Regions from separate parts of the Lottiidibacillus patelloidae genome, predicted to be linked through region 1. Evidence: predicted binding sites of a transcription regulator. Region 1 holds the regulator's gene; the other holds the start of a gene.
What was found. The regulator LexA, encoded in region 1, represses DNA repair genes until DNA is damaged. The targets are predictions, from matches to a motif close to CGAACATATGTTCG.
Positions count from the first base shown of each region.

Region 1 (4,464 bases):
TATTCGCCTTCAATTTACAGATTTATTAGGAACAATTAAAAATGTGGAAGTTCCTGTATCGCAAATTGAAAAAGCATTAGACAATAAAATGACATTTGACGGATCATCTATCGAAGGTTTCGTAAGAATTGAAGAGTCAGATATGTTATTATATCCAGATTTAGATACTTGGGTAGTATTCCCTTGGACATCAGAAAAAGGTAAAGTTGCTCGTTTAATCTGTGATGTTTACATGCCAGATGGAACTCCATTTGCTGGTGACCCTCGTGCAATCTTAAAGAAAATGTTAAAAGAAGCGAATGATTTAGGATTTAACAGCTTTAACATTGGACCAGAGCCAGAGTTTTTCTTATTTAAAAATGATGAAAAAGGTGAACCTACGTTAGAGTTAAATGATAAAGGTGGATATTTTGACCTTGCTCCAACAGATTTAGGGGAAAATTGCCGCCGTGATATCGTACTTGAGCTTGAAGATATGGGCTTTGAAATTGAAGCTTCTCACCATGAAGTTGCTCCAGGGCAACATGAAATTGACTTCAAATATGCAGATGTTGTAAAAGCTTGTGATGATATTCAAACGTTTAAATTAGTAGTTAAAACGATTGCTCGTCAACATGGATTACATGCAACGTTCATGCCAAAACCATTATTCGGTGTAAATGGATCAGGAATGCATGCTAACATGTCTCTATTTAAAGATGGCGAAAATGCATTTTACGATGAAAAATCAAAAGATGGTTTAAGTGAAACAGCAATGAACTTTATTGCCGGAATCATTAAACATGCTAGAGGGTTTACAGCTATTGCAAATCCAACAGTTAACTCTTATAAGCGTTTAGTACCAGGATACGAAGCACCTTGCTATGTTGCATGGTCAATGCAAAACCGTAGTCCACTAATCCGTATTCCTGCAGCACGTGGTATGAGTACTCGTGTTGAGGTTAGAAGTGTAGACCCTTCTGCTAACCCATACTTAGCAATGGCGGCACTTTTAGCAGCTGGACTTGATGGTATTAAAAATAAAATGACTCCTCCAGCGCCAGTTGATCGTAACATCTATGTTATGAATAAGAAAGAGCGTATGGATGCAGGAATCCTTGACTTACCAGCGACTTTAAAAGATGCTTTAGATCGTTTCCTAGAAGACGAAGTAATAACTAAAGCGTTAGGTGATCACGCTGTTGAACACTTTATTGAAGCAAAAGAAATTGAGTGGGATATGTTCCGTACACAAGTTCACCCTTGGGAGAGAGAGCAATATCTTACAACTTACTAAAAAATTAATCCACCACTTATATAAGTGGTGGATTTTCTTATTTATTAGAACAAAAAATACCTTGACCCAAGCGCTGGATCAAGGCTAGGCTAGTTTAATGGACAGTTCTAAATACTCCAATAACTTTTCCTAAAATGGTTACATGCTTTAATAGAATAGGCTCAAGCGCCTCATTTTCCGGTTGTAAGCGGAAGTGATCTTTTTCTTTGTAAAAGCGTTTAACAGTAGCCTCGTCTTCCTCGGTCATCGCAACAACAATTTCTCCGTTCAAAGCTGTACTTTGACTGCGAACGATTACTTTATCCCCATCAAATATACCAGCATCTATCATACTATCACCTTGAACAACGAGAATGAAAACTTTATCATTCCCAACTAGTGAATCTGGTAAGGGGAAATACTCATCGACATTTTCAATTGCGGTGATTGGTTGCCCAGCAGTTACTTTACCTATGATAGGAACACTTACTGTCCCAGCAGCTTCCTGTCTTGCTGAAAATTGATCTTCTTCCCCTAAAATCTCAATTGCACGAGGTTTTGTTGGGTCTCTACGAATATATCCCTTTTTCTCCAGACGTGAAAGGTGTCCATGGACTGTTGAACTTGAAGCAAGTCCTACAGCTTCACCTATTTCTCGTACACTTGGCGGATATCCACGTTTGCTTACTTCATCTTTTATGTACTCTAGTATTTCTTGTTGTCGCTTTGAGAGTTTCGTCATATTCCACCTCGGAAATTCTGTAATTTTCTAAATTATAGCATGCGTATTTTTAAAATACAAACATAAGTTCGTTTTTCTTGTTGACAAGAACAGTTGTTCGTATTAATATATATTTAAAGAGCGAACATACATTCTGTACGAGGTGAATATATATGGAAAACACAGTAAAAGAAAATGAATATGAAAAACCAGCATACTCTTATCCAATTTTACTAATAGTTACAGTATTATTAATTATGTTTTCAAGCGTCGATCGTTCTGAAACAGTAACAAATAGTGAAAAGGTTACACCTAACAATTCAATCTCTTCAAATGAGAGCATAAATTACGATACTTCTTCTGTTTATTTTGTTAAAGCGGAGAGAAATTAAACAAATATGAAAGCGATTATCTATTGTAGAGTTAGTACTAACAAAGAGGAACAAACTACATCAATACATAGACAAGAACTTGAACTGAGAAAACTTGCTGAAAACTATAACTTTGAAGTTGTAAAAGTTATTTCCGAACGTGCTAGTGGTTATGAAGTAGATCGAGATGGAATTTACGAATGTTTACAACTGTTTAAAGAAGAACAAGCGGATACATTACTTATACAAGATGAAACTAGACTTGGAAGAGGTAATGCAAAAATTGCAATTCTCCACGTTTTAAATAAATATAAAGTTTCAATATATACTGTTACGAGTAATGACGGTCTTATGCTTTCCGAAGCTGATTCAATGGTTTTGGAAATAGTAAGTATTGTAGAAGAGTATCAGCGTAAACTCCACAATATGAAAATTAGGCGTGGTGTGAAAAAAGCGATAGAGGATGGTTTTAACCCCCATGACAATTTGAAAAATCAGGGGACGAATGCAGGAAGAGAGAAAAAAGAATTACCAATAAATGAAATTGTTAGCCTCCGTGAACGAGGGTTAACATTTGCAGAAATAGCAGCGGCACTAAGAGGATTTGGTTACGATGTCTCAAAGGCAACCGTTCATCGGAGATACCAACAATACATTAATGATAGAGATCTCCAAGCGAACCCCTTGTCATAGCAATAAAATTTCGCTATTATGTGTTTATGCTATTGAAAAGGAGTAGATCCTATGCTTTCTAAAGATAAAATTGCTCGAATTAATGAGCTTTCAAATAAAGCAAAAAATGAAGGACTTACATTAAAAGAACAAAAGGAACAAAAAAATCTGCGCCAAGAATATCTAGAAACTTTTCGTGGATCATTTAAAAACCACCTGAAATCTATAAAGGTAGAAGAAGAAGAAGGTAATGATGTAACACCTCAAAAAATTAAAAATATTAGAAACACTCATTAATGAACATAGGACATGTTCAATTGGAATAAAAGTCTATTAAACAGTATTTGCTGTTTATTAGGCTTTTTCTTTTGCACAACACAAATCCTATTTGCGTATTCTGTTATATAACAAAAAATAGAAGAGGGGTGCAAGGCTTGGCTTTTACCATTTCTAAAAGAGCTATTGAGTTATATAGAGAAGAGATGGGATTAAAAAAAGGAGATTCAATCCGATTGTTTGTCCGCTATTTAGGAGCTAGTGATAGTGGGTTCTCTTTAGGTATAGCAAAAGATAACCCTGAAGAGGAAGACTATATTCAAAATTATGATGGAATAGTATTTTTTGTTAGACCGAATGACCATTGGTTCGTCGTGGATATGACATTAGATTACGACCCTGAAAAAGATATTATTATTGCTGAATTTCCATCTTTAGATTAATTAAAAAAAGGCCGAAATTGGCCTTTTTCTGTTTCTTATATATAAAACAAACTAAAACACGAACAATAAATAAGTTTAATTAAAAATCGTTCGAATTATTCGTTGACTGGATATGTCTTCCTTTGCTATAGTTGTAATGTGAGATTTAAAGAGTTGTACAACTATTGGAGGGGTACGAATGGAAACGAACTATGATGTAATTGTTGTTGGAGCAGGCCCAGCGGGAATCTTTACTTGTTATGAATTATCTTTAAAAATGCCAAATGCCAACATTTTGTTAATAGATAAAGGACATGATATTCATAGAAGACATTGTCCTATTTTAGAGAAAAAAATACAAAAATGTCCACCGCCAGCTGGAAAGAAAGACTTTTCAGGATGTCTTCCAGCATGTTCGATAACGAATGGATTTGGGGGAGCAGGAGCTTATTCTGATGGTAAGTTTAACATTACAAGTGAGTTCGGAGGTTGGATGACAGATTATTTACCGTCATCTCAAGTTGTTGACTTAATTAAATATGTTGACCAAATAAACTTAAATCACGGTGCAACGGAAACAATTACAGATCCTTTGACAGAAGAAGTTCGTGATATTGAAAGAAGAGGATATGCAGCAGGACTGAAATTATTGCGTGCGCAAGTTCGCCACCTCGGAACGGAACAAAATCTTGAGATCTTAAAAGATATCAATACGTACTTAAAAGAGAAAATTGAAATGCGCTTTAA
Region 1 covers NZ_NPIA01000002.1:21,820-26,283, reverse strand. The annotation lists gene glnA (type I glutamate--ammonia ligase) at 1-1,276, shown strand, start outside; gene lexA (transcriptional repressor LexA) at 1,371-1,997, opposite strand; gene CIB95_RS04040 (hypothetical protein) at 2,150-2,368, shown strand; gene CIB95_RS04035 (YneB family resolvase-like protein) at 2,375-3,040, shown strand; gene CIB95_RS04030 (DUF896 domain-containing protein) at 3,092-3,316, shown strand; gene CIB95_RS04025 (HesB/YadR/YfhF family protein) at 3,454-3,738, shown strand; gene CIB95_RS04020 (NAD(P)/FAD-dependent oxidoreductase) at 3,917-4,464, shown strand, end outside.

Region 2 (4,464 bases), on a different contig from region 1:
TTGTATCAAGGATCACGTAACCAGCTCTCTAAATGGTTACTTTTTGTTTCTGGCGTATACCCTTTATCGTTTTTTCTCGTTGCTTACTTTTTGCACGGTCAAAATTTCACTTATTTACTAGGTGTATACTTAACAGCCACTGCATCTCTTTGTTTAGTAATTCTCACTTTCATTTCAAATCACGTGAAAAAATAACCCGAAATCTCCTTTGATTTCGGGTTTTCTATGCTTTCCTAGCATCTATAATATTTTTTACTGAAATGTGGTGAACATCATTAAATGCATCGATTAAGCGTAATTTTTTTTCGAAGTCATCATAGTAATGAATCCGCCCAACTAACACTTCGTAATCGTTATTAATGTAGGAGGTGATTGCTAGTTCATCCCCAGCTTCCATTGCATAACAGATCGTTTCATTCAACTCTTCAAGCTGTTGTTCGTCTAATTGCGGCTTTGCTTTATATCGATCTTCTTCTGCCCATTCACGGAGCATTTTCACATGCTCTGGCAGCATAAGTGATGTCCACTTAATTTTTCCACGGTCGCGTATCATTTATCCTCTCTCCTCTACGCCTTATGTCCCCCAACAAGTTTACTGCGATGACGAGCAGTTCCTGCTTTTGTATACGAAACACCGCGCAATAACTTATCTGATCCATATTTATCACGAATAGCATCCATCGTATAACCTAGTTTTTGGCGTTTTGGGCGTGCTGGATCAAAAAGATTAAGTTGCATCTCTTCATCACTCGTAATATTCGATAAAGAAATGGAGATTTGCCGAACGGTTTTTCCATGTTCGTAAAATGTACGAAATAGCTGCAAACAAGTCTTATAAATGTCCATTGTAATATTCGTCGGCTCCTCCATCGTTTTCGAACGATTAAATCCACCGCCAGATTCATCTTTGCTGTAACCAATTCCTAAGCTAATCGTCCGGCCAGCTTTTCCAGCCTTTCTTGCTCTACGTCCAACTTCCTCACACATTTCTAAAATGACATGCTTTACTTCCGTTGGGTCATCGTAATCTCTAAGTAGAATTTGCCCTTTGGCAAAACTAATTTGCCCTTGCATTAATGGCGCACCAAGATCTGATAAATCAACACCATGCGCATGATAATACAATTGATTTCCCATGACACCAAACTTTTTCTCGAGCAAAGCAAGTGGCGTTTGCGCCAGTTGTCCAACAGACACAATTCCCATCCGCTTGAGCGTAAGTTCTAAACGTTTACCGATGCCCCACATTTCACTTAGGGGAGAAACAGGCCAAAGTTTGCTTGGTATATCTTCATATTTCCATTCCGCAATTCCAATCTTTTTAGCTTCAAGGTCTAAGCAAAGCTTTGAAATAAGCATATTCGGGCCAATCCCAATTGCACAAGGAAGGCCAAACTCTTGCAGCATCTCTCGCTTAATCCGTGCCGCTAACGCCCAACTAGACCCCCATAACTTTTCAGTGCCATCCACTTGCAAAAAACTTTCATCGACACTATACGTATGAATACATTCTTTCGGAACATAGCGATGAAAAAGTTTCGTCAATCCCATGGATACTTCTAAATATGAGCCCATTTTTGCATTCACAATATGAATACGTTTGTCATTCGGTATTTCAAAAAGGCGGTTACCCGTTTTAATACCGAAATCTTGCTTAAGTTTTGGCGATGCTGCTAAAACGATACTCCCTTGACGCTCCGTATCGCCAACAACAGCTAAATAACACGTAAGTGGATCAAGACCGAGCATGACTGCAGAGCAGCTCGCATAAAAGCTTTTCATATCAATACAAAACACGGTTTTCTTCGGCAATGATTCATAATCAATCAAATGCTATCACTCTCCAAAACAAGAACTTGTGTTCGCATTTTAGTATATTCATCATTTTACACGAATATACGTTCGTATTACAATAAGAAAATTTAGGGAACAGGAAATTGAAAGGTGCAAAGACATGAATAAACATGAATAAAATCGAGGTGCGAAGTGATAAACATTAACTAAATTGAACAAAATAACAACAAACACGCACAAACACGCATAATTTTGTTGACAAAACGTGAATAAACATGAAATAATAAATGCAGAAACAGGTGATTTTCATAAAAATTGGAGTGATTTTACATGTTCTCGGAAGAAAGACGTGAAGAAATTTTAAAATTAGTAGAAAAAAACGGACGTATTTTAGCAAAAGATTTAGCAGAAAAATTCCAAGTGTCCATTGACTCCATTCGAAGAGATTTATCGATTATGGAAGATCAAGGACTTCTAAAGCGAACACATGGTGGTGCAATTCCTTTAACACAAGCACAAGCATTACCGCTAGTGCCATCCTTAAGGTACGGAGAAGGAACAGAATATCAACAAGCAATAGCAAAACAAGCAGTCTCTTATATTGGAGAAGGTGACACCGTATTTCTTGGCGGGGCAAGCATTCATTATGCCATGCTTCACTATTTACCGAATAATATTTCCTATACCGTCATCACTAACTCACTAGAAATTGCTTATAAATTACGCGCTGCTGAACATATTGAAACATACTTAATCGGTGGAAAAGTGAAAGGTTCAGGAAATATAACAGACGCACTCGCAAACGCGTTCGCACGCCAATTTACTGTTGATTTGTGTTTTGCAACAGCAGGTGGATTGTCTGAAAAAGGGCTAAGCACAGCAACACCAGAAGTAGCACTGTTCCATAAAACGGTCTACAGTAACGCGAAAAAAATTGTCACATTAGCAGAACATACGAAAATTGGTCAAAATATGTTTACAGTAATGTTCCCTCTCGAAAAACTAGATGTCATTATTACAGACAACGAAACAACAAAAGAAGATATTCAAATGTTAGAGGCACACGGAGCAAAAGTTATTGTTGCCGACTAACAAATCCCCTTGGTAAGGAGCTTGTAAAAATGATTTACAGAAGAAAAACATATAAAATAAGACCGGAAAAACTAGATGACTTTAATGATTTTTTCCATACATATTTGTATCCAAATCAACTAAGACATGGGGCAAAATTAGTAGGACGTTGGACAACTGAAAATAAAGATGAAATTATCGCTATATGGGAATACCGTAGTAAAGAGCATTATGAAAACATCGAGAGTATGATTCGAAAAAGTGATTTACACCAAGCTGCAAAGGAAAAGCGAAAGGAACTTGGAGAGCTTTACATAGAGAGTAATCAAGATTTCTTATCATCAACAGCATTTCCTGCAACTTATCATCCACCAAAACAAATCGTTTCAGTTAGTGGCTATATAACGAATGCAGCTGGTGAAGTTTTACTCGTCAAAAATATTCATCGTGCAAATACGATGGAAATGCCAGGTGGTCAAGTTGAAGAAGGTGAGACGTTAGAAGATGCAATTCATCGAGAAATTCTCGAAGAAACAGGAATTACGATTCAGTTAAGTGGAATAACAGGAATTTATCAAAACATTACAAGTGGAATAGTATGTATTGTATTCAGAGGACAATATGTATCAGGCCAAGTACGAACTGCCGAAGGAGAAACGTCAGAAGTAGTCTTCACTGACTTGACGAAAGAACGTGTAAATGAACTAATCACACGACCACACTTCAGAAATAGAACGTTAGATGCAATGGAACCAAATTATTTACCTTACGAAGCATTTCGTGTTCGCCCATATGAACTAATAAGTAGATTTGAAGCAAAGAAAGAAATTGGAGGGGCGTCCATATAAGGATATGCCCCTCTCTTTTGGAGTCCAAACTCAGATCATAGCTCACCATTGTTAGCTTTTTTATATTTGACTAGTTGTAACTTTTTCTAACAGTTCTTCAATTGTACCAATACATTTTTCAACTTCTGGTAATTGATAAAATGTGCTAGTTGTTTCGAAATTATTAACATCATCATTAGCTGAATATAGATAAATTCTTTTCCCATGTCCAAGTGCAATCCCAAATTCAATATGGCTTCCTTTTCCAGCTGGTAATAAAACTATAATAAAATCTGACTCTATTATTGCATCTTTTTCTTGTTGACCAATCTCTTTTAAATCAGCTAATGTCGAAGCACTTTCGTTTCTAGTCCAATCATATGTATGAATGTACCCTTTATTTATTAACTGTTGGCTAACGTAACGGACGTTCTCAATATTCTTCAAACTTGAAGCAACATAAAATTTCTTCATATTAATCCTCCTAATAAATTAACAGTCTAAGTACATTCTAGAGAATATATCTTTGAAACCAGCCTTTGAGTAAAAATCTTTAGCACTTGAATTAAAAGTAAATACCTTTAATTCAATTCTGTTTATTCTTTTTTCATTACTCCATTTAATAACACTTTCAAGCAACATTTTTCCTACCCCTATACCTTGATACTCCTTTAATACCACTAGGCTGTTTAATTCAACCCATTTTCTTTTCTTTATTACTGGAAATGAGCTTGATTCCATAACAACACATTCAACAAAACCAACTATTTGT
Region 2 covers NZ_NPIA01000001.1:684,126-688,589, reverse strand. The annotation lists gene CIB95_RS03770 (hypothetical protein) at 1-195, shown strand, start outside; gene CIB95_RS03765 (YolD-like family protein) at 224-553, opposite strand; gene CIB95_RS03760 (Y-family DNA polymerase) at 568-1,782, opposite strand; gene CIB95_RS03755 (DeoR/GlpR family DNA-binding transcription regulator) at 2,125-2,886, shown strand; gene CIB95_RS03750 (NUDIX domain-containing protein) at 2,916-3,713, shown strand; gene CIB95_RS03745 (group-specific protein) at 3,774-4,166, opposite strand; gene CIB95_RS03740 (GNAT family N-acetyltransferase) at 4,185-4,464, opposite strand, start outside.
Region 2: a site for LexA is predicted at 1,892-1,905, ahead of CIB95_RS03760 (Y-family DNA polymerase). Genes of this name have one in related genera too.